One region of the Peribacillus sp. FSL K6-1552 genome, then DNA from elsewhere that is predicted to be linked to it. Evidence: riboswitches for the same ligand, from Rfam matches in the RefSeq annotation. Region 1 holds a riboswitch; the other holds the start of a gene.
The links. Region 1 has a riboswitch for S-adenosylmethionine ahead of NST21_RS15905 (YezD family protein). Riboswitches for the same ligand answer to the same signal wherever they lie in the genome.
Positions count from the first base shown of each region.

Region 2: linked by a shared signal. The riboswitch ahead of metK (methionine adenosyltransferase) and the one ahead of NST21_RS15905 (YezD family protein) in region 1 are both predicted to bind S-adenosylmethionine.

Region 1 is NZ_JBBOST010000001.1:3,312,563-3,324,542, reverse strand. It holds gene pabB (aminodeoxychorismate synthase component I) at 1-1,269, shown strand, start outside; gene NST21_RS15940 (D-serine ammonia-lyase) at 1,372-2,709, shown strand; gene pdxR (MocR-like pyridoxine biosynthesis transcription factor PdxR) at 2,753-4,150, opposite strand; gene pdxS (pyridoxal 5'-phosphate synthase lyase subunit PdxS) at 4,525-5,412, shown strand; gene pdxT (pyridoxal 5'-phosphate synthase glutaminase subunit PdxT) at 5,414-6,013, shown strand; gene NST21_RS15920 (SDR family NAD(P)-dependent oxidoreductase) at 6,183-6,929, shown strand; gene NST21_RS15915 (TetR/AcrR family transcriptional regulator) at 7,103-7,690, shown strand; gene ssuE (NADPH-dependent FMN reductase) at 8,116-8,652, shown strand; SAM riboswitch class I at 8,984-9,092, shown strand; gene NST21_RS15905 (YezD family protein) at 9,271-9,414, shown strand; gene NST21_RS15900 (phosphoadenylyl-sulfate reductase) at 9,629-10,306, shown strand; gene sat (sulfate adenylyltransferase) at 10,335-11,483, shown strand; gene cysC (adenylyl-sulfate kinase) at 11,525-11,980, shown strand, end outside.
Region 2 is NZ_JBBOST010000001.1:5,131,016-5,142,995, reverse strand. It holds gene wecB (non-hydrolyzing UDP-N-acetylglucosamine 2-epimerase) at 1-546, opposite strand, end outside; gene NST21_RS24570 (glycosyltransferase family 4 protein) at 744-1,952, shown strand; gene NST21_RS24565 (glycosyltransferase) at 1,980-3,296, shown strand; gene NST21_RS24560 (nucleotide sugar dehydrogenase) at 3,342-4,643, shown strand; gene pckA (phosphoenolpyruvate carboxykinase (ATP)) at 5,181-6,767, opposite strand; SAM riboswitch class I at 7,322-7,485, shown strand; gene metK (methionine adenosyltransferase) at 7,648-8,841, shown strand; gene NST21_RS24545 (gamma carbonic anhydrase) at 9,110-9,628, opposite strand; gene NST21_RS24540 (alpha/beta hydrolase) at 9,841-10,644, shown strand; gene NST21_RS24535 (hypothetical protein) at 10,707-11,102, opposite strand; gene NST21_RS24530 (tRNA (mnm(5)s(2)U34)-methyltransferase) at 11,484-11,980, opposite strand, start outside.

The sequences.
Region 1 (11,980 bases):
GCACAACGATCGAACTATAGTGCTTATTTGAATATCGGGACACATCGAATTCTGTCGGCTTCTCCCGAGTTATTTTTCCGCTGGGAGGATGGTCAGCTAATTACTCGTCCAATGAAAGGGACAGTCAAGCGCGGGGTTACCGTGAAAACGGATCAGGCAAATGCGGAATGGTTAGCATGTTCTGAAAAAAATCAGGCTGAGAATTTAATGATTGTTGATTTGCTCAGGAATGACTTAGGAATGATTGCTGAACAAGGGAGCGTTCAGGTACCGAAACTTAAGGAAATTGAAAAGTACCCGACTGTGTGGCAAATGACATCAACCATCACAGCTAAAACGAAACCAAAAACAACGATTATTGATATATTCAAGGCGCTCTTTCCCTGTGGATCGATAACAGGAGCACCGAAAATCAAAACGATGGAAATTATCACTGAACTTGAGAATTCTCCACGTGAAGTGTATTGCGGTGCAATCGGCTTTATTACCCCGGAATGTGAAGCAGTTTTCAATGTACCTATTCGGACGGTTGTTATCGAAAAGGAAACAGGAAAAGCTGAATATGGGGTAGGAGGGGGAATAACCTGGGATTCTGTCTTACTTGAGGAGTATGACGAAGCCTTTTTAAAAGCTAAATTATTGTCAGAGGAAAGACCTACCTATCAGCTGTTAGAGTCGATTAAGCTTGAAGATGGCCAGTATTTTTTATTGGATGAGCATATTGATAGAATGATGCAGTCTGCTGGATACTTTGACTATCAGTTTTCTGAAACAGAACTTAGAAATAAGCTCCAAAAATATGCAGATTCACATTATGATTCGATGCAAAAAGTACGGGTTCTGCTTTTTGAAAATGGAGATTTTGAAGTTTCAGGACAAATAATCAAGACAATGGAAGCAGAAATTTCAGCTATCATAGCCGAAAGTCCAATATCAACTGAAAATCCATTTCTCTATCATAAGACGACTAACCGGGAAGTTTATGAAAAATTTCAAACTAGGCACCCTGAGTTCTATGACGTTTTACTTTGGAATGAACAAGGATATATTACAGAGTTCACGAACGGAAATGTAGTAGTAAAGATAAATGGAGATCTGTTCACCCCTCCAGTAGAATCAGGATTGCTTGCAGGGACTTTCCGTCAGGAGCTATTAAGGAAGAAAGAAATAAAAGAAAAATTAATAACAAAGGCTGATCTTCATAATGCTGAGGAAGTTTGGTTTATTAATAGTGTGCGAAGGGGATTAAAAGTGAATCTTACATTTTAAACCAAAATTGTCCTAGAAAAAGAATACTGTATACGTACATAGCAATTTGCTAAGTTATAGTAGATGATAAATATTGTTACATATGACTAGGAGGGAAATGCTATGGAGAAACAAAAAATCGCAGGTTTATCTTTGATAGAGTGGAAAGAGAAATATCCTTTACTAAAAAAACTTATAAAGACAGATGAAGTTTTTTGGTTGAATCCCAATTATGGAAGCAATCAGGGCATTTCAATCCTCCAGGCCGAACATGTTAAAGCAGCAGAGGAGAGATTAGAGCGATTTGCCCAATATATTGTTCATGCTTTTCCAGAAACAAAACCAACGAACGGTATCATTGAATCACCACTAGTTGAGATTCCTTCGATGAAAAAAAGTATAGAAGAGTCGTATATGACAGATATTTCCGGTAAACTTTTACTTAAATGTGACAGCCATTTACCTATTTCGGGCTCTATCAAGGCACGCGGTGGTATATATGAGGTGTTAAAACGTGCAGAGGAAATTGCCATGGAGCATGGTGGTCTAAAGCAATCAGATAATTATGAGATACTTGCAAGTGATAAATTCAAAGAGTTATTTTCACATTATTCCATTGCGGTTGGTTCGACTGGAAATTTAGGACTGAGCATTGGGATAATTAGTGCCCGCCTTGGATTTAAGGTTACTGTACATATGTCGGCAGATGCCAAGCAGTGGAAAAAAGATAAACTAAGAAACCTTGGTGTCATTGTAAAGGAATATGAAGACGATTACAGTAAAGCCGTCGAAGAAGGTCGAAAAGAAGCATCTCTTGACCCAAATTGCCATTTTATTGATGATGAAAATTCAAAAGATTTGTTGCTAGGCTATGCGACAGCTGCAACACGTCTGAAAAATCAATTAAAAGGGATGTCGATCCCGGTTGACGAAGATCATCCTTTATTTGTTTACTTACCATGCGGAGTAGGTGGTGGCCCCGGCGGTATAACATATGGGCTAAAATTGGCCTTCGAAGACGATGTCCATTGCTTTTTTGCAGAGCCAACACATTCGCCGTGTATGTTGCTTGGATTGGCAACGGCACTTCATGACAAAGTCTCGGTACAGGATTTTGGAATTGATAACAAAACGGAAGCAGATGGACTAGCGGTCGGAAGGTCATCTGAATTAGTTTCTAGTATGATGACATCAATTCTAAGCGGCAGCTATACAATACAGGACAAAAGATTATTTGACTTGCTTCGAGAACTGGCTGAGACAGAAGGATATTATTTAGAGCCATCTGCCCTCGCAGGAGTATATGGACCAGTTCAATTGTTCAGTAGCGAAGAGGGAAAACAATATCTCAAGGATCAAAAACTTCAAGAAAAAATGAAACAGTCCACACATATTATTTGGGCTACAGGTGGCAGCATGGTACCAAAGGTCATGATGGAAGAATATTTAACTAAAAGTTAAAAAAGAAAAAGGAAGTTTACATTTGTGAACTTCCTTTTTCTTTTTAAAACCCCCAGGAGTTCAATAAAAGATGAATAGCTTTTTCCAATTCTGCTTCAGGTATCCCTGCAAAGCCTAATATTATTTTAGGAGGATGTTCATCTATTTTCTCAATGGAATAAGTAGAAAGTCCATATATTTTAATGTCGTCATCAGCCGCTTTTTGAATTAGTGTTTGTTCATCCATCCCATTTTTCACGGTGAGAACAATATGCAGTCCTGATCGTTCACCAATGATTGATATTTGTTGATGATAGGGTTTAATCAAATCAATCACTTTTTCTAATTTACGGCGGTAAACTTTCCTCATACGATTTAAATGTTTTTCAAAATCTCCCTCCCTCATAAACTCTGTTAAAACATGTTGGTCAATCCTTGATACGGTTGAATGGTAGAAAGATAATTCCTCTTGATACCTCTGTAACAACGGAGCTGGAAGAACCATATAACTGATACGAATTGAAGGCATCAATGATTTGGAAAACGATCCTAAGTAAATCACTTTTTCTCCAACATCCATACTTTGTAAAGAAGGAATCGTTTTTCCACTATAACGAAATTCACTATCATAATCGTCTTCGATAATATATCTATTTGCTGCCCCTTGGGCCCAATTCAACAATCGTGTACGTCTGTTAACAGACAGAATCGTTCCATAGGGGAAGTGATGGGAAGGGGTTACATAAACTACATCAATTGAAGACTGCTCAATAGGGTTGACCTTCACCCCTTCTTCATCAACTTCTAATGGATATACATCATTTGGATAGCTACGTAAAATACGATAAATCAAGTGATAACCGGGATCTTCGACTCCGTATATGGTGGTTTTATCAAAAAGAAGAACAAGCTGCTGTAGTAAAATTTCCAGTCCCGCACCAATGATAATCTGTTCAGGGACACATTGGACCCCACGAGCATGATATAGATAGTGGGCAATTTCACAACGTAATTCATATTCACCTTGAGAATCTCCCAGTAAAAGAAGGTCTTGATGAGATTCATCGATTTTATTTTTAATATACTTTCGCCATTTTTCAAATGGAAAGTTCTCAGTATCAATTTGGCTTGGGTGAAAATGATAGAGCAATTCCCTTACTTTATTATCATTCTGTTCTAAGGGAACATTGTCAGTTTGAGTATACTCTAAATCCTCAAATGTTTGTATGTAGTATCCCTTTCTAGGAATAACTTCAACGTATCCTTCAGCAGTTAATTGTTCATAGGCAGTCTCGACGGTATTTTGACTAATCTGCAGAAACTCCGCTAATTTTCGCTTCGATGGCAGCTTCGTTCCAAAGAGAAGACGTCCATCAATTATCTCTTTTTTAATATGCGAATATAATTGTTCGTATAATGGTTCTTCACTCATACGATTTAAGTTACAAGTTAACATATTCATTTTGCTTCCGCCTTTTTTAAATAATTCGTATCTGACCCCATTAAATTATTGAAAACTGATACTTTCAATACGGTCATCTATTTTTTATACTAATTAACAAATCTAAAAAATGCAAATATTAGGGGGGGAGCAGAGGAAAAATCATTAGGAACTGACCCCATTAAATTATTGAAAACTGATACTTTCAATACGGTCATCTATTTTTTATACTAATTAACAAATCTAAAAAATGCAAATATTAGTGGGGGAAGTAATGGAAAAATTATTAGGAACTGACCCCATTAAATTATTGAAAACTGACACTTTCAATACGGTCATCTATTTTTTATACTAATTAACAAATCTAAAAAATGCAAATATTAGGGGGAAAAGTAATGGAAAAATTATTAGGAACTGACACAGTAAAAAGAGGAATGGCACAGATGCAAAAGGGTGGCGTAATTATGGACGTCATTAATGCAGAACAAGCAAAAATAGCCGAAGCAGCGGGTGCTGTTGCTGTCATGGCTTTAGAAAGGGTACCTTCTGATATTCGTGCAGCTGGTGGTGTAGCAAGAATGGCAGATCCTCGAATCGTTGAGGAAGTATTGAATGCTGTTTCCATTCCGGTCATGGCTAAAGCAAGGATTGGTCACATTGTTGAAGCAAGGATTCTGGAATCAATGGGTGTTGATTATATTGACGAAAGCGAAGTGCTGACGCCTGCTGATGAAGAATATCATTTGTTAAAAAGCGATTTCACAGTACCTTTTGTATGTGGATGCCGTGACTTAGGCGAAGCTGCACGCCGGATTGGCGAAGGTGCATCGATGCTTCGTACAAAAGGAGAACCTGGGACAGGAAATATTGTGGAAGCTGTTCGACATATGAGAAAGGTTTTGTCCCAAATTCGTAAAGTGAGCGTAATGAGTGACGATGAATTAATGACAGAAGCAAAAATCTTAGGTGCTCCTTATGAGATTCTAAGAGAAATTAAGCGGACAGGTAAATTGCCTGTAGTTAACTTTGCAGCAGGTGGAATTGCTACTCCAGCAGATGCAGCACTGATGATGGAACTGGGCGCAGATGGCGTATTTGTGGGTTCAGGTATATTTAAATCAGAGAATCCTGAAAAATTTGCAACTGCAATCGTTCAAGCGACTACATATTATACTGATTATGAATTGATTGGCCGGCTGTCAAAAGAGTTAGGTAGTGCAATGAAAGGTATTGATATTTCTAAGCTTGCTCCATCAGAACGGATGCAGGAACGTGGCTGGTAATATGATAACCATCGGTGTTTTGGGTTTACAGGGTGCTGTTGAAGAACATTTAAATCAAATTAAAGCTGCAGGTGAACAAGCTATAATTGTTAAAAAACCTGAACAGTTAAAAGAAATTGATGGCTTAATTATTCCAGGCGGAGAAAGCACTACGATGAGAAAGCTCATGGATCGTTACGGATTTATGGAACCCATCAAAACCTTTTTTGAACTAAAAAAACCTGTCTTCGGTACATGTGCGGGAATGGTATTGGCCGCAAAGAAATTGACTGGGGATGAAGAGGCTTATCTTGGATTAATGGACATTTCCGTGAAAAGGAACGGATTTGGACGTCAGCGGGATAGTTTTGAAGCACAACTCTCGATCAAAGGAATGGAAGAACCATTTACAACTGTCTTCATCCGGGCACCATTCGCGGAAGAAATTGGTGAAGACGTAGAGGTACTAGCTCTTTATGAAGATCATGTTGTTGCTGCGAGACAAGAACATGTCCTGGTTAGTGCTTTTCATCCAGAATTAACAGGGGATAATCGTTTTATACAACTCTTCATCGAAATGGTGAAAGAATCTATCAGTAAAGTTGAAGTAAAAATGTGCTAAATATTAATGAGCTGTCCTATTTTAATAGGGCAGCTTTTTGTTTGCAATAAGATATAAAGGGAACTTTAAAAAAACATCATTTCGCTTGAAATTATAATTCAATAAATCTATAATAAATAAGTGAGTAAATACTTACTTATTTATTTTGAGCGTTGAAAGTGGAATTTATATGACAGCAAGAGTGGCAGTTATTACTGGTGGAGCAAGTGGAATAGGCCGTGCAACATGTCTAAAATTTGCAAAAAAAGGGGACAAAGTCGTTGTTGCGGATTTTAACGAAGCCATGGCAGAAGAAACTGTTGAACTGATTAAGGCAGAAGGCGGAGAAGCTATTTTTGTTAAAACTGATGTTTCAAAGCAAGAAGATGTGGAAGCATTGGTTAATATCACTGTAGATGTTTATGGAAGAATTGATATCATGTTCAATAACGCCGGCATAGGTGCGGGTGGCATGATTCTTGAACAAAATATGGAAGGGTACTTTAAATCGATCGGAGTAAACCAACATGGTGTGGCTTTTGGCATCATGGCAGCCGGACGTAAAATGAAGGAATTAGGAAGTAAGGGAGTTATTATAAATACTGCTTCGGTGTTTGGCTATTTAGCTTCACATGGGACTTTCGCATATCAGGCTTCTAAAGGCGCTGTAAGAATGATGACACAAACAGCGGCTTTGGAATTGGGTGCTTATGGAATACGAGTAGTAGGTATCGCACCAGGCGGTGTGGATACTCCAATTATCCAAGGTTATAAAGATATGGGAATCATCGATAAATTGAATGAAAGCCAAATGCGCGGCAAATTAATTAAGCCGGAAGCAATTGCGAATGCTGTTTATCTACTATCATTAGATGAAGCTGATGCAATTAATGGCAGTATTGTTATGGTTGATGATGGGTATGCATCTTTTAAATGATTTTGAAAAGGAAAACATCGTCCTAATCCGACGATGTTTTCTTTATATGTCTTATATGACTAATGCAAGTCTCATAGACCAAAGGTTATATTGACCGATTGGTATCATCAGGCTATTATGGAAAATAGATCGGACAAGCCGGTCTTATCTTTTTTAAAAGAAGGTTGATATTTTTGAAAAAAGGGCAGCAAACAAAAGAACGGATCATTAATGTAGCCCGGACTCTTTTTGCCAGTAAAGGTTTTGACATGACCAGAACGAATGAAATCGCTTCTGCCTGTAATGTTTCCGAAGCTACGATTTACAAATACTTTGACAGCAAAAAAGATTTGCTTTTGGCTACGATTACTCCTAGTGAAAAAGAAGATGCGGAAGTTGAGACTAGCCACCTTTCTACGGATGAGCTTGTAGAGAATCACGTTATCACATTGATAAAAAAAATTCTTGAAAATAAAGAACAGTATTCGATATTATTTCGAGAAACTCAATACGATCAAGAAATTTCTAAACAATATGTTGAGCAAATCTTCAAGCCAAATGCTAAGCTTATTGAACTTCAGAAGAGAATTGATACTGGAGAGATTCACTATATTTCCGATATTATCTTATTTAATGTAGGAATTATTTCTTTTACATTAGCTTTATCGACCCATTATGAGATTCATCAACAGAAAACGGAACCGTATTTTACTGAGGAACGAATAAAGAGTATTGCTCAGCTTTTAGTATATGGGATTCATGGAAAAAGCAATAATACATAAATGAACGGTCATATTTAAGGCGTATGAATCAACAAGCCGCAAATATGACCGTTGCTTTATCTACTATTAGTATTAGTTGTTCAAGCTTGTACCTCTAGACTTGACGATACATTGTGCAAACTAGTGTAAGCCGAAGAATGGAACTATACCTGTTATTTTGGAAATGCAAAAATTAAAAGGTCAAGGAAGAAACAATTTGAAATTTTAGGAAAAATAGTAGGGGATAACTGAGAAAAGTTTCTGAATAGGTTATTCACATTAATCCCGAGTTAAACACTTGACTTTTATTTTTCTGAATATTACGATGATTATATGATACATGACTTACCTAGGCAGGATTCTTATCCGATTTATTAGTGATTGAGTGATTTTTATTGAATCAGCAAGTCTTATCGCAGATAAGAAAATAATAGGAGGAAATTTATATGAGCGAAATCGTAATTTTATCAGGCAGTCCAGCGAGTCCATCAAGAACTGACATCTCTCTAAAACATGTTCGATCACTAGTTGAACAAGAGGGGTTTACCACTGCTTATTACTCTATAACGGATTTTTCCGCAGATGATCTATTCCAAGGCCGGTATAATAGTGAAGATATAATAAAGCTTTCAGAAAAAATTCAGGGAGCTAGAGGTATCATTATTGGTTCACCAGTATATAAGGCATCTTACACAGGCGTGTTAAAAGCTTTGATTGATTTGCTACCTGAGGGTGCATTTAAAAATAAGCCTGTTCTGCCAATTATGATTGGTGGAAGTAACAGGCATTTATTGGCGATTGATTACGCACTTAAACCTTTAATTTCAATTTTAAAAGGTGAGCCGTTGCAGGGCTTATATTTTGTAGATAAGGAAATAGATAAGCAGAATCCTGAAAGCCCAATTAAAGATGGCGAATTAGTTGATCGTGTGCAAAGTCAGGTGCAAGAATTTGTTGAAGCGATTCAATTAAGAAAGAATTAAATGCTGTTAATAGACGAAAAGTAAAGGCTTAAGGTTTTGAACTATTTTTATTTTCATGAGATTAAAGATTATTTATGTACAATCATAAAAACTAATTAACTTTAACAATTAGGCCTTAAACAATTGTAAAAAGAGGTAAGTAATGAAATAGACTCATTTTTTTAGGAGTTTCTCTTAAAAATGAGTCTATTTTCATATTTAACTGATACAATATCCGTTCAAGGAAAAGTGTGTATAATAATAACAGTTCACCCATTTTATTAATCCAAGTTATTTTATAAGAAAACTCCATTGACAAGGAATAAATATATGTTAATATTTAAAATAATAAAACTTATCCAGAGCGACGGAGGGAATTGGCCCTTTGAAGTCCAGCAACCTGCATGATGGATGCAAGGTGCTACATCCAACAAAATGTTGATCATTTTGGAAGATAAGGTAAAAAATATTACCTTGAAAATCTTTCCATCATGGAAGGATTTTTATTTCTGTAAAATTCGTTTGCAAACCATAGCATTGTAAGATGTTTTGGAATATATAAATTTAAGAAAATGCATTTTATAAACGGGTCAGCTATACGATAAGCTAGTCTCGGATTTTCTTAAAGGAGGAACTGGCTTGGAAAAAGAGAATCAGCTGGAGGAAATATTTGAACGCCTACAAGAAATGCTTAAGTCGATGAAATATGGATCCATAACACTTATCGTCCAGGATGGTAAAATTATTCAAATGGAAAGAAATGAAAAGCTGAGAATTAAATAAGGTATCTGCTGACTAGAAAACTAGAGGTGGATTTAACTGATAAAAAAGAGAGTATTAGTTAAATTCGTCTCTTTTTTCTAGGGTCTTTTAAGCGTTAGAAAACATCAGCGAGTATTAATCGCAAGTTACTCTATTCTGTGAAACATTTAGCAAGTTTTTAGAGGGGGCTTTAAGAGTGTCTGCATTAGTAAACTATGAAAATTTCGACACAGAGATTTTGCCTGCATTTCCTGAGGACAGTGAGACAAAAGGTGCTTTAGAAGTTCTTGAGTGGGCAAATTCCCAATATGGTAACAAACTCATTTATGCATGTAGTTTCGGCATTGAAGGAATAGTACTTACGGATTTATTGGCAAAGGTCAATCCTTCAGCCAAAATTGTTTTTCTGGATACGGATGTTCATTTTGAAGAGACTTACAAATTAATTGAACAAGTTAAAAAGCGCTATCCGCAGCTTTCAATTGAAATGAAAAAGCCGGCATTGACGCTTGAGGAACAAGCATCTGAATATGGAGATGAGTTATGGCTCCGTGATTCAAATAAATGTTGCAGCATACGTAAGATCGCGCCGCTTACTGAGGTACTTTCAACGGCAACTGCTTGGCTCTCGGGACTACGCAGAGAGCAATCTGAAACAAGAGCATTAACGGAATATATTAATCAAGATAATAAGTTTAAATCAATTAAAATATGCCCGCTTATTCATTGGACATGGAAAGATGTTTGGCGCTATGCCCATAAAAATGGACTTCCATATAATGTTCTTCACGATAATGGATATCCTAGTATTGGCTGTAAAACATGTACGGCACCTGCAATCAATGCCGATGATTTACGCTCAGGACGTTGGCAGGGCGCGCAAAAAACAGAATGCGGATTACATTTATCTTAATAAATAGAAAATTTAGGGGGAAATTAGCATGACAGTTAGCTTACCGCACGGAGGAACGTTGATCAATCGTTGGGAACCAGACTATGATATTACTAAAATAAACAACTCAATCGAAATTGATGAGATTGCTTTAAGTGACCTGGAATTAATAGGTACTGGGGCCTATAGTCCTATTAAAGGATTCTTTACAAAAGATGACTATCAAGCAGTGGTTAAGGATATGAGGCTTAGCAGCGGCCATGTTTGGAGCATCCCGATTACTTTGCCGATTACTGATGAAGTAGCAAAAGCTCTTACTCTAGGAGAAGAAGTAAAGTTGAATCATGAAGGAGAAACATACGGAGTTCTTATTGTTTCTGATATCTTCAGACCTGATAAACAATTGGAAGCCACATTAGTTTATCAAACGGATGATGAGAAACATCCTGGTGTGAAAAATTTGTATAACCGTGGTGAAGTATATGTCGGCGGGGATATTAAATTAGTTAAACGAATCGAACGTCCGCTATTCCAAGATCATTATTTGGATCCTGTTGACACAAGAAAAACTTTTGCTGAAAAAGGCTGGAAAACAGTTGTTGGATTCCAAACAAGAAATCCTGTTCACCGTGCACATGAATACATTCAAAAAACTGCATTGGAGATTGTAGACGGTTTATTTTTAAATCCGCTAGTAGGTGCTACTAAATCAGATGACATACCAGCTGATGTACGGATGGAGAGTTATAAAGTACTACTAGAGAAATATTATCCTAAGGATCGTGTCTCCCTAGCAGTTTTCCCTGCTGCCATGCGTTATGCAGGGCCAAGAGAAGCCATTTTCCATGCCATGGTTCGTAAAAATTACGGATGCACCCACTTTATTGTTGGCCGTGACCATGCCGGTGTGGGCGATTATTACGGCACTTATGATGCACAAAAAATCTTTGGTAATTTCAAACCTGACGAGTTAGGAATCACGCTATTATTCTTTGAACATAGCTTTTATTGTAAAACATGTGGAAATATGGCTTCTGCTAAAACATGTCCGCATGGTAAAGAAGATCATGTTATCTTATCCGGAACGAAGGTTAGGGAAATGTTACGTAATGGTGAAATTCCACCAGCTACCTTCAGTCGTAAAGAAGTCATCGAAGTGTTAATCGAAGGCCTGAAAAAGAATGAAGTATTTAACTAAACTAGTTTCAAATAAATGTAAGTAGTAAGAGGGGGATAATAATGAGTAATAGCACGAATGTAACTTGGCATGAAGCGTCTTTGACTAAGGAACTCCGTCGTAAGCAAAACGGACATGAGAGTACAGTTCTATGGTTCACAGGACTCTCAGGCTCCGGAAAATCAACGATTGCAAATGCAGTCGCTAAAGAGTTGTATAACCGAAATATTCGAAGTTATGTCTTGGATGGAGATAATATTCGCCATGGCTTAAATAAAGATTTGGGTTTTTCTGAAGAGGATCGGACTGAGAATATTAGACGGATCGGTGAAGTTTCCAAGCTTTTTGTGGATAGCGGGCAGTTCGTATTAACGGCATTTATTTCCCCTTTTCGAGCAGACCGTCAAATTGTACGCGATCTGCTTGAAGAAGGCGAGTTTATTGAAGTCTACATAAAATGTCCGATTGAAGAATGTGAAGTGCGTGATCCAAAAGGTCTTTACGATAAGGCACGTAAG
Region 2 (11,980 bases), 1.8 Mb from region 1:
AGCATCGATGGCTGTATTGCCGGTAATATAGATAGAATCACTCTTTTTGTTTTCTAAAATGAGATTTTCTGCTGCTTGATTTGTCGGGGCAAAATGCAAATCAGCTAAGACGCCTGTCAGCTGTCTATTCATTTCTTCAGGATACGGAGAATACTTATTACCAGTCCGAAGACCAGCCTCAACATGACCAATTTGAATTTTATTATAAAAAGCGGCTAAGCTGGCGATGAAAGTCGTCGTTGTATCTCCATGAACGAGCACGATATCTGGTTGTAGTTCTTTCATAAGAGCGCTCAGTTCCCCAATCCCGCGAGTTGTGATCTCTTCTAATGTTTGTCTTTCTTTCATCATATTCAAATCGTAGTCTGGTCTTATTTGGAAACATTGCAGGACTTGATCAAGCATATCCCGATGCTGGGCGGTGACCACTACAATGCTTTCAATAGATTCTTGATGCTTTTTCAACTCCAATACGACAGGTGCCATTTTAATGGCCTCTGGTCTTGTCCCAAACACAGTCATGACCCTTAAACGATTTTTAGGCATTATGATTTCCTCGCTTTCTTTATTTCCTCCCTATTATAACGAGTTGTTCTTAAGAAAAAATTTTTTGACACAACAATTAACAGAATATTTACAAAGTTAATAAGGACTTTATATTTCTTTAACCCCCACTTAATATCGCCCATTTACAATAAAAAGCAGGACGATGAACATTTTAAGAATAGAGGTGATAGGCTCATATGAAAAGTGTCCTGATGATTGTACAAAACTTTTATCCTGAAATTGGGAGTGCAGGAAACAGGATGAAAAATGTATATCTCAATTTGAAGCGAAGCGGCTATGAGGTAACAGTCATCACTTTGAAGCCGAGTTATCCTCACCAAAGTTTATATCAAGATGCCCATTTTTGGGATGAAGTCGATATTGAGGAGAAAGATATCATCAGGATTCAACCAGATAAAGTGAAGCGGTATACAAGCAATATGGGGAGACGCTTGCTTCATTATTTGGAAGCGATGTGGCTTTTCATTTACACAATCATTCGACTGGAAAAAAAATATGACTATGTGTTTGTCACGACACCACCTATTTTCCCGATATTTGCGGCATTGATTGCCAAGAAAAAGATGAAGGCAAAGCTAATAACCGATGTAAGAGACTTATGGCCCGAATCACTGCAGGGAGTAGGCGTATTCACGAATAAGTGGATCTTGAAAATGGCTTTTTTCCTTGAAAGAAAAATATATCAGCACTCTAATCAAATTATCATCAATAGTCCTGGATTTAGGGATTATATCCTTTCAAAAGGAGTCAAAAATGATGATATCCAATTCATTCCAAACTCGCTTACTGCAGACGAACTGAACTTGAAAAAAAGGCTTCCACCCATTTCGGAAAATAGGATTAAAGTCGTTTATACGGGTAATATCGGACTTGCCCAAGATATTAAAAAGTTAATAGAAGTGGCTGAAAAACTGAAAGAACATAAACAAATTGAGTTTACGATTATTGGATATGGTTATCGAATGTCCGAAGTCCAAGACGAGATTTCCTCTAAAGGGTTGACCAATATAAGGGTCATCAAAGCGATGAACAGGAGGGTGACTCTTAATGAAGTATCCTCATCCCATATTGCGTATGTAAGCTTAGTTGAGAAGGATGTCTTTGACAAGGTGCTGCCTGGAAAAATCATTGACTATATGTGCGTAGGGAAACCGATTGTCGGTGATGTCGCCGGGCGTGCCAGACAAATGATTTCAGAAGCGCAATGCGGGATGGTGGCAGATAGTAGAAAGGTTGATGAAATCAGTCAACATATTCTAACAATGGCCTCTGAGAAAGCTCTTCGCGAAGAGCTTGGTGAAAATGGCCATCGATATGCGGAACAAAATTTTCTATGGTCAAAAAATATTCAAGGGCTCATTAACGTGATGGAAGCATCTAGCTGACGGATATCTGGAAAAGTGGAGGTAAAAATGGCGAAGACGGTATGTATGTTTGTGTGGAATCATTTTACCAACGATGCACGGGTTCTAAGGGAATGCACTGCTCTTACCGAAGCAGGTTATGAAGTCGACTTAATTGCGATTCATAACTGGAAAAATGAAGAATTACCAAAAAAAGAGAAACATAAAAATGGATTTAATGTCATTCGAGTGAATAATCGCTGGGAAAGACTTAATAGAGTACTTAGTATCGTAAAAAAAACAAAAAATAAGATGTTTGAATTGACTGTTCTCACTTTATTGGTTTGGAATACCTTGTTGAACATGAACCTGATAACGGGCTGGATCAGTACTGTCGTATTAGTCGGTGTTATGGCGCTTCTTGCAATAATCGCCACAATTGTTACGAAAACAAAACTACCAATACTTTTGACAAGAAGCTATATTTTTTTTCAAATGGTTCATTACGGCCGGAAAAAGAGGTATGACTTTTACCATTCGAATGATTTGAATACGTTAATGCAGGGAGCAATCAGCAGTAAATTTCTAAGACGTAAAAAGCTCGTATATGATTCTCATGAAGTTCAAACAAGCAGAACCGGTTATAATAGCCGGATTTACGGGATACAAGAGAAGTTTCTATTAAAATTTGTCGACGAAATGATCGCCGAAAATCATACTCGTGCTAAATATAATGAAGACTTATACGGTCTGTATCCGAATGTGGTCCATAACTACCCAATCCCTACATTGCCTGAGGAAAGTACAGTCGTGGATTTACACGAGTTGCTCATGCTGCCAGAGGACGAGCCGATATTGTTATATCAAGGCGGCATTCAAACAGGCAGAGGGCTAGAGAAAGTGGTTGAGGCTGTGCCAATGATGGAAGCAGGAACGCTAGTTTTTATAGGAGATGGGAAGATCAAGCCTGAATTAATAAAAAAGGTAGAGTCAATGGGTCTCGAACATCGGGTGAAATTTATCCCGAAGGTACCGGTTGACGATTTGCTTCATTATACCAAAAACGCATATTTAGGTTTTCAGGTATTGAATAATGTCTGCTTTAATCATTATTCTGCTTCTTCCAATAAGTTATTTGAATATATGATGAGCGGAGTACCCGTCATCGCCTGTAGCTTTCCAGAAATTCAAAAGGTAGTCGAGACTGAGGAAATTGGTGTGTGTGTCGACTCCCATGATCCCCGTTCTATTGCGGACGGAGTCAATTATTTATTAAAGCATCCAGAAAAAAGAGCGGAAATGAGCAGCAACTGTCTGAATGCCCGCCTTAAATACAATTGGAAACAAGAGAAAGAAATCTTCATCCAAATCTATCAATCAGCTTAACAAAAACTAGAATACTAGAAGAAAATATGATGAGGAGTGGTTATTATGAAATTATGTACAATGGGACTAGGTTATATAGGACTTCCAACATCTTTAATGTTCGCAAAACACGGTGTAGATGTTGTTGGCGTGGATATCCATCCTGATGTTATTACTAAATTGAATAATGGAAAGCTCCATATTGAAGAACCTGGACTAGACGAAGTGTTAAATGAAGTGCTAGATGCTAAAAGATTTCGTGCTACCTTGAATCCGGAGTCTGCGGATGTCTTCATCATTGCGGTCCCAACTCCAAACAATGAAGATCAACACCAATCCTGTGATCTTACCTATGTTATGCAAGCAACTTCAAGGATCCTTCCTTTTGTTCAGAAGGGAAATGTCATCATTATCGAATCGACGATTGCACCAAGGAGCATGGATGATCATATCAAGCCATTGATTGAGATGACAGGGCTAACGATCGGGCAAGACATCTTTCTCGTACATTGTCCGGAACGTGTCTTGCCAGGGAGAATACTAGAAGAATTGGTGCATAATAACCGAATCGTCGGCGGCATCACAGAAGCCTGCTCCTACAAAGGAAGTCTTGTCTATGAAACTTTCGTTAAAGGGGAAATCATTCGTACGGATGCGAAAACGGCTGAAATGTCCAAGCTGATGGAAAATACTTTCCGTGATGTGAATATTGCTCTTGCGAATGAGTTGGCTAAAGTTTGCTTCGAATTGGATATCAATGTATTGGATGTCATATCAATGGCAAATAAGCATCCACGTGTAAATATTCATCAACCAGGACCAGGGGTAGGTGGACATTGTCTCGCGGTCGATCCTTATTTCATTGTCGCTAAAGCTCCTGAGACAGCTAGAATCATCAAATTAGCCCGCGACACGAACGTTTCGATGCCGTATTATATCGTCAATTGTGTCAGGATGTTACTTGAGGGGATCCGTAAACCAAAGGTAGCGGTTTTTGGACTTGCCTACAAAGGAAATGTAGATGATATCCGTGAAAGCCCAGCCATTGATGTTGTAAATATCCTAATGAGCATGGATCAGGTGGAAGTATCCTTGCATGACCCACATGTCCAATCTGGGAAAATGCCAGTCGTTTCTGTCGAAGACGCTGTAAAAGATGCCGACCTGATTCTTGTCTTAACCGATCATAATGAATTTAAAGAAATGGATTATGACAAACTATCGAACAAGATGGCTCATAAAATGATTTTGGATACTCGGAATTGCATTGATGCTAATAAACATAACATCCAAATTGCCAACTTAGGCAATGTATTCGAATATAAAACAGAACATTTGAAAGAAGTAAGGAAAAAAATGATTATCTAATAAACAACCGATTCTGCAAGGCCGGATATGATAGGGATCTAAAGGGTGTTGACTCAGTCAGCACCCTTTAGAGTTGTACAACATGTTAAAAAAATCATTTGAAATAATAATAGGGATCGGATAATTATTATATGTTCTGTAAATATGACTTCCTATGGGACATGGGAAGAGCAGAATTGGTTGGCCTGGCGCCACCTTCTCCCTATTTATAGGTGGCGGACCAAGAGGGAGTGGAATCATACGTATGAAAAAAGTATGATGAACTTTCTAGTTTATTATATTGGCAAACAGGATGTAGAGGATTTGGCTCAGGAGACCTTTGTCTGGGCTTTTGTGAAACAAAGGGGATAAGACACCAGCTGGAACATAGGTGACAGCCTCTTGGCTGTTTTTAATTCAAAAATACTGGCGCTTCAGGTTAATGTGGCTTTTACAGGAGTGAGATCGTGATGGTCGATTTATCGTTTAGATTAGTCAGTTTATAAAGAAAGGACCAAGCAAGTTTCGCTTGGTCCTTTTGTTTTCTATTTATTAAGATTAAGCAGTCGGTCCGCCAAGTTCTTCAATTTCACTTGGAACGTTTCCGAATTTTTTAAAGTTTGCACGGAATTGAGCAGCAAGAGCTGTTGCTGTTTGTTTATATGCAGCAGGATCTGCCCAAGTCTTGATTGGTTGAAGCACTTCGTCAGGAACACCAGGAACATGAAGTGGAATATCCAAACCGAAGATATCGTCTTTGATTGTCTCGATGTTTGCTAATTCGCCTTCAAGTGCTGCTTGTACCATCGCACGAGTGTAAGCAAGTTTCATACGGCTACCAGTTCCGTATGCACCGCCAGTCCATCCAGTGTTGACAAGGTATACTTTTGCGCTGTGCTCGTCAATTTTATCTCCAAGCATTTCAGCATAGCGTGTAGCAGGAAGAGGTAAGAATGGTGAACCGAAGCATGTTGAGAATGTAGCTTCTGGTGAAGTTACTCCTCTTTCAGTACCAGCCAATTTACTTGTGTACCCACTTAGGAAATGGAACATTGCTTGTTCTTTAGAAAGTTTGCTGATTGGAGGCAGTACGCCTGAAGCATCAGCAGTTAAGAAAATGATTGTATTTGGGTGTCCTGCGATACTTGGGTTCACGATGTTATCAATCGCTTGCATTTGGTATGCAGCACGAGTGTTTTCTGTTAATGAACTATCATCGTAGTTTGCTTCACGTGTTTCCGGATCAACAACTACGTTTTCCAATACGGCACCGAAACGGATGGCATCGAAAATTTGCGGTTCTTTTTCACGTGAAAGGTTAATTGTTTTTGCATAGCAGCCGCCTTCGATGTTGAATACACCGTTAGAAGACCAGCCGTGCTCGTCATCACCAATCAGTTTGCGATTAGTGTCTGCAGATAAAGTTGTTTTACCAGTACCAGACAGTCCGAAGAATAAAGCGACATCTCCTTCACGTCCTACGTTAGCAGAGCAATGCATTGGAAGTATTCCAGCCTCTGGAAGTAGGTAGTTCATGATTGAGAAGATCGATTTTTTCATTTCACCTGCATATTCCGTTCCACCGATTAAGATAGTACGGCGTTCAAATGACACGATGATGAATGTTTCGGATTGAGTTCCGTCCACTTCTGGATCTGCTTTGAAATTAGGTGCAGAAAGAATCGTGAATTCTGATTCGTGACCTCTTAGTTCTTCTTCATTTGGACGGATGAACAAAGTGTGAGCGAAAAGATTATGCCAAGCATATTCATTTACAACTTGGATGGGAAGACGTGATGTTTCGTCCGCGCCGGCGAAACCTTTGAAAACAAAGATCTCTTCTTTTGCTTTTAGGTAGTCAACTACTTTATTATATAGTTTATTGAATACTTCTTCAGAGATTGGTTGGTTTACGGAACCCCAATCTACTTTGTCTTTCACAGAAGCTTCGTCTACGATATATTTATCTTTAGGTGAACGGCCAGTATATTTGCCTGTTTCAGCTTTTACTGCGCCAGTTGATGTCAAAACGCCTTCGTTTCTGCTTAATACTTTTTCAACCAATTGGGGAACTGAAAGTTGAGTTTGCACATTATTTCCTGCCAATAATTGGTGTAACTCATTAGAAACATCTACAGAATTCATATATGAGGTACCTTCCTTTGTTTTAAGTTTTTATATTACAATTAGTATAACACATTCACTTAAATAGTCTATACTATTTATTTTTTTTTGTGATATTTTTTATATGGTTTCCTTAATCATTTTTTAAAATGCGTTATGAACCGAGTACGGGTTCCTGCATATACTTGAATGGAGGAATCTGAACTGGGTGGTGTAATTAGGAAGAAAGCCCATTATCAAGATTAGAATCTTGATCGAATGGGTCTCGTTTCAGGAATATAAAAAAGGTTTGATTCTTTTATTTAATAGGAAGAAATTAAGAATAGAACAACTTGCTATTACATCAAAAGGCAAAATCCTAAAAAGTTATTATGCGGTTCGAAGTCCGCTTTTTCAAGTTCTTATATCTATGGTAATTTTCTACATTTTCGTTTGTTTTCTACATCGAAAATCCAATAATGACAGAGCATTAGCACATTTTTTTTCGTGAAAGCTGTGATGGGGAAAAATGTTCTTTTTCGAAAAGCATTGACAGAATCCGACCAAATACGATAATATCTTAAATTGTACGGATTCTCTTATCCCGAGTTGGTGGAGGGACAGGCCCTTTGAAACCCAGCAACCTGCCATATTGAACTTGACTCCAAGATCAATCGCCGAAAATAAAGCGATAGTTCTTCAAGGAATAGTGGTGATGGTGCTAACCTGAGCAAGGTAAAAAACCCTTGAACGATAAGAGTGAAAGGATAGATGACAGAATTTTAAACCTTTCCTCATTTGCCAGGGAAGGTTTTTGTGTTTTTTAGTAATTCTGTGTCTATAGTTGAAGCTAATAAGGGAAAACGAGTTCCGTAAAAAATCAGGCTTTTGCCTACAACATACTAACTTCCAAGGAGGAAATATGATGTCAAAGAAACGTCTATTTACTTCTGAATCTGTTACAGAGGGCCATCCGGACAAGATTTGTGATCAGATTTCAGATTCCATTTTAGATGCTATCCTTGCTAAGGATGCAAATGCACGTGTTGCGTGTGAAACAAGTGTAACAACAGGTCTTGTACTTGTTGCTGGTGAAATTACAACGTCCGCTTATGTGGATATTCCACGTATCGTTCGTGATACGATTGCAGGAATTGGTTACACACGTGCGAAATACGGTTTCGATGCTGAAACTTGTGCCGTATTGAGTTCTATTGATGAGCAATCTGCTGATATCGCAGCTGGCGTAGACAAAGCGTTGGAAGCTCGTGAAGGAACTATGTCAGATGAAGAAATCGATGCAATCGGTGCAGGGGACCAAGGGCTTATGTTCGGTTTTGCTTGCAATGAAACAGAAGAGCTTATGCCACTTCCGATTTCATTAGCTCATAAACTTTCATTCCGCTTGTCTCAAGTTCGTAAAGAAGAAACGCTTGCTTACTTACGTCCTGATGGTAAAACACAGGTAACGGTGGAGTATGATGAAAATAATCAACCTGTAAGAGTTGACACAATTGTTATTTCAACACAACATGATCCAGAAGTAACTCTTGAGCAAATTCAAGCTGACTTAAAAGAACATGTGATTAAAGCAGTTGTACCAGCTGAATTAATCGATGCTGGGACTAAGTACTTCATTAACCCAACTGGCCGTTTTGTAATTGGCGGACCTCAAGGGGATGCTGGTCTTACTGGACGTAAAATCATTGTTGATACGTACGGCGGATACGCTCGTCACGGTGGCGGTGCATTCTCCGGTAAAGATGCTACAAAAGTTGACCGTTCTGCGGCATACGCTGCTCGTTACGTTGCGAAAAACATCGTAGCTGCTGGCCTTGCTGACAAAGCGGAAGTACAATTGGCATACGCAATTGGTGTGGCAGAGCCTGTATCAATCTCGATTGATACATTCGGAACAGGAACAGTAAGCGAAGAAGTACTAGTTGATCTAGTACGCGCTAACTTCGACCTGCGTCCAGCTGGTATCATCAAAATGCTTGATCTTCGTCGCCCAATCTACAAACAAACAGCTGCTTACGGACACTTTGGCCGTACAGATGTTGATCTTCCTTGGGAACGCACAGATAAAGCTGAGATTTTAAAAGCACAAGCGTAATCAAATAAAAGTAAAAGGTGCCTCGCAACTAGCGAGGCACCTTTTTCAATTGTGAAATGGATTAAATTTGTCGACAGAGGGAATAATTCAAGAAATCCTATTTAAACCAGCCATTTAGTTTTTTACTCGTGAATTATGTAGTTTTACTCGTGAGTTTTAGTGTTTTACTCGTGAATTATGTAGTTTTACTCGTGAGTTTTAGTGTTTACTCGTGAATTATGCAAGTTTACTCGTGAATTATGCAAGTTTACTCGTGAGTTTACATGAATTATTTAATGCGTTCTGCATGTTTATAGTATTGTCCTTTTTCAGCATATTCTCGGACGATACGTTCCATATCCTTGCGATCTTCATCGTTAATTTCGCGTACGACTTTAGCTGGACGGCCGAATGCCAATGTGTTTGGTGGTATGACTTTGCCTTGGGGAACAAGACTTCCAGCACCGATAAAAGCTCCTTCCCCGATTTCTGCTGCATCAAGTACAATCGAGCCCATGCCGATTAGAGCTCCTTTACGAACTTTACAGCTATGTAAAATAACCTGATGGCCGATGGTTACTTCGTCCTCGATAATTAATGGATTATTTGGACTTTGGTGAAGAACGCTGTTATCTTGTACACTTACTTTATTACCGATTATAGTAGGGGCTACGTCGCCACGTATAACGGTATTAAACCAGATTGACGTTTCGTCGCCGATTTTCACATCACCTGTCACGACTGCATTTTCAGCAATATAAGCGCTTTCAGAGATTTCAGGTTCTTTACCTTTAAATGGATAAATAATCATTTTTAATCATTTCCTTTCCGAAGTAGATGTTTTTATGTATTATTTTAATATACCGTATGTAAATAGACTTGGCTATTTATAATAAAAATGTAGAACTTGTTAGAGTTCCTTTTTGTCGAAAATCATGAATATGGTTATAATTTATATATATTATTTTTCAGCTATCTTTGATCGTATACAACAAGAGAAAAGTGAAAGGGGGATTTCGAATGTGGAAATGGGAGACAGAAGGAGACGCAAAAGGCGTCATTGTCATCATTCATGGGGCAATGGAGCATCACGGCCGATATAAGTGGGTAACGCAAATGTGGCTTTCAGCCGGATATCATGTTGTCATGGGCGACCTTCCTGGGCAGGGGATGACAACTCGTGCCTACCGGGGACATATCGATTCCTTTGACGAATATTTAGACGAAGTAAAAAGCTGGATAGAAGATGCCTTCGAATATTCGCTGCCAGTCTTTTTGCTTGGACACAGCATGGGTGGTTTGATTTCGATACGCTTACTTCAGGAAGAAGAGTGGGACATTGCAGGGGTGATTTTATCTTCACCATGTCTGGGCCTCGTGACGAAGCCCCGCAAGTTCTTAACAGCCATTTCGCATGGTTTGAACCTCGTGATGCCTAAGTTCAGAGTCGATTCCGGCTTAACACCTGAAATGGCTACGAGAAGTTCTGAAGTCCGTGAATCAGATAAAAATGATACATTATACATTACAAAGGTTTCGATTCGCTGGTATCGTGAGCTTGCACAGGCTATGAAGGATGCCTTTGAAGAGATTCCTGAATTTCAGGATGTGCCTCTTTTGTTGATGCAAGGCGGAGATGACCGAATCGTGAATAAAAAGGCGGTTCGTGAGTGGTTTAATTATAACTTGGCTAGTGAAAAACAATACAAAGAATGGCCAAAACTTTATCACGAAATCTTCAACGAACCAGAGCGGGATGACGTATTCCAATACGCATTGAGTTTTGTTGAAAATCGTTTAAAAATATTAGGGTATGTTGTTTGAAGGTACATACTGCTGGATAAATATAAAAAGCTGCTGAAGCGATTATCAGCAGCTTTTTTGTTTTATCCAGCGTTTGTAAGTAATTCGTTCGACTTAATGACGGGTGCCCAATAAGTAACCGGATACATAAATTGGTTCAAGTGTGTAAGTTCTTTTTTATTGGATAAGGCAACAGACAAAAGGTAAATTGATTTGAAGCTTAAGTCATTCGCGAATAGGTCTAAGAGGGTCGCCTTCATATTCATGATCTCTTCATGTCCTTGAGTGGAAATCACTAAATCGAGTTGAGGCAGGAATTTATCAAAATGATTTTCAAACTGTTTCAGGTCTTCTACCGTTGTTTGTTTCTCTGTTAATGAGTTAAGGGAGCTGACAAATTCTCCATATTCTTCACTTGTGTCTCGTTTGATTTTTTCAGTCAATATATCTGTCAGTATTGCAGTCGACAAATGTTCCATTTTTCTGCACCTACTTATCTGTTTTTAATCATTATAATAGTTATAGACTAAAAATTCAAAAAGTTCTGTTTGGTAATATTTTAAGATGATTTGTTTGCAATAAGAATAGTATCCCTTTAACAAGGGGGTGAATATATCTCAACCTATCTAAGGGGAAAGGTGTTCAAAGTAAATGTAATCTAGAGCGAATTTAGTAATGACTGCTTTTTTTGTTCATTCTTATCAGGAAGTTTGCTTTAACAAAGAGGAAAAAAATCATATTTTTTGGTAATAGTCACTGGCTTGCCCTGTAACATGTGCACTATTGCTTACTCATAACACATGGGAATGATTTTCGATGAATATGAAAAACACCGTTTTAATGAACGGTGTTAATTGTGGTTATCTCTTTTCAATTGCCACTATGAATGGCGGATTATTGGTTTGATTAATGAAGTCATATTTCAGGACATGGGCTTTTTGCTGAGGGAGATCCTGAACATAGTGTAATAATGCGTCCCGTTCCGTAGCACCTTCTGGATGACCGTGATAGATGACGAGGATGATGATACCTTCTGGAGCCATCATTTCGAACAGCTGTTCAATTGCAGATATCGTTGTATTAGCTTGGGTGACGATTGATTTGTCTCCACCAGGAAGGTAGCCCAGGTTAAAAATAGCTCCAGTAATATTCCCAAAATGTTCTTTGCTGATGTATTTGTTCATCTGCTCGTGTCCGTCATGAACGAGAGTGCAGCGTTCATGCATACTTTCAGCCTTCAGTTTGGCTGCTGTGATTTGAATGGCATCTTCTTGAATGTCAAAACTATAGACATGCCCTTTTTCACCAGTTAGTCCTGCAAGAAAGACAGTGTCAAAGCCGTTGCCCATAGTGCCGT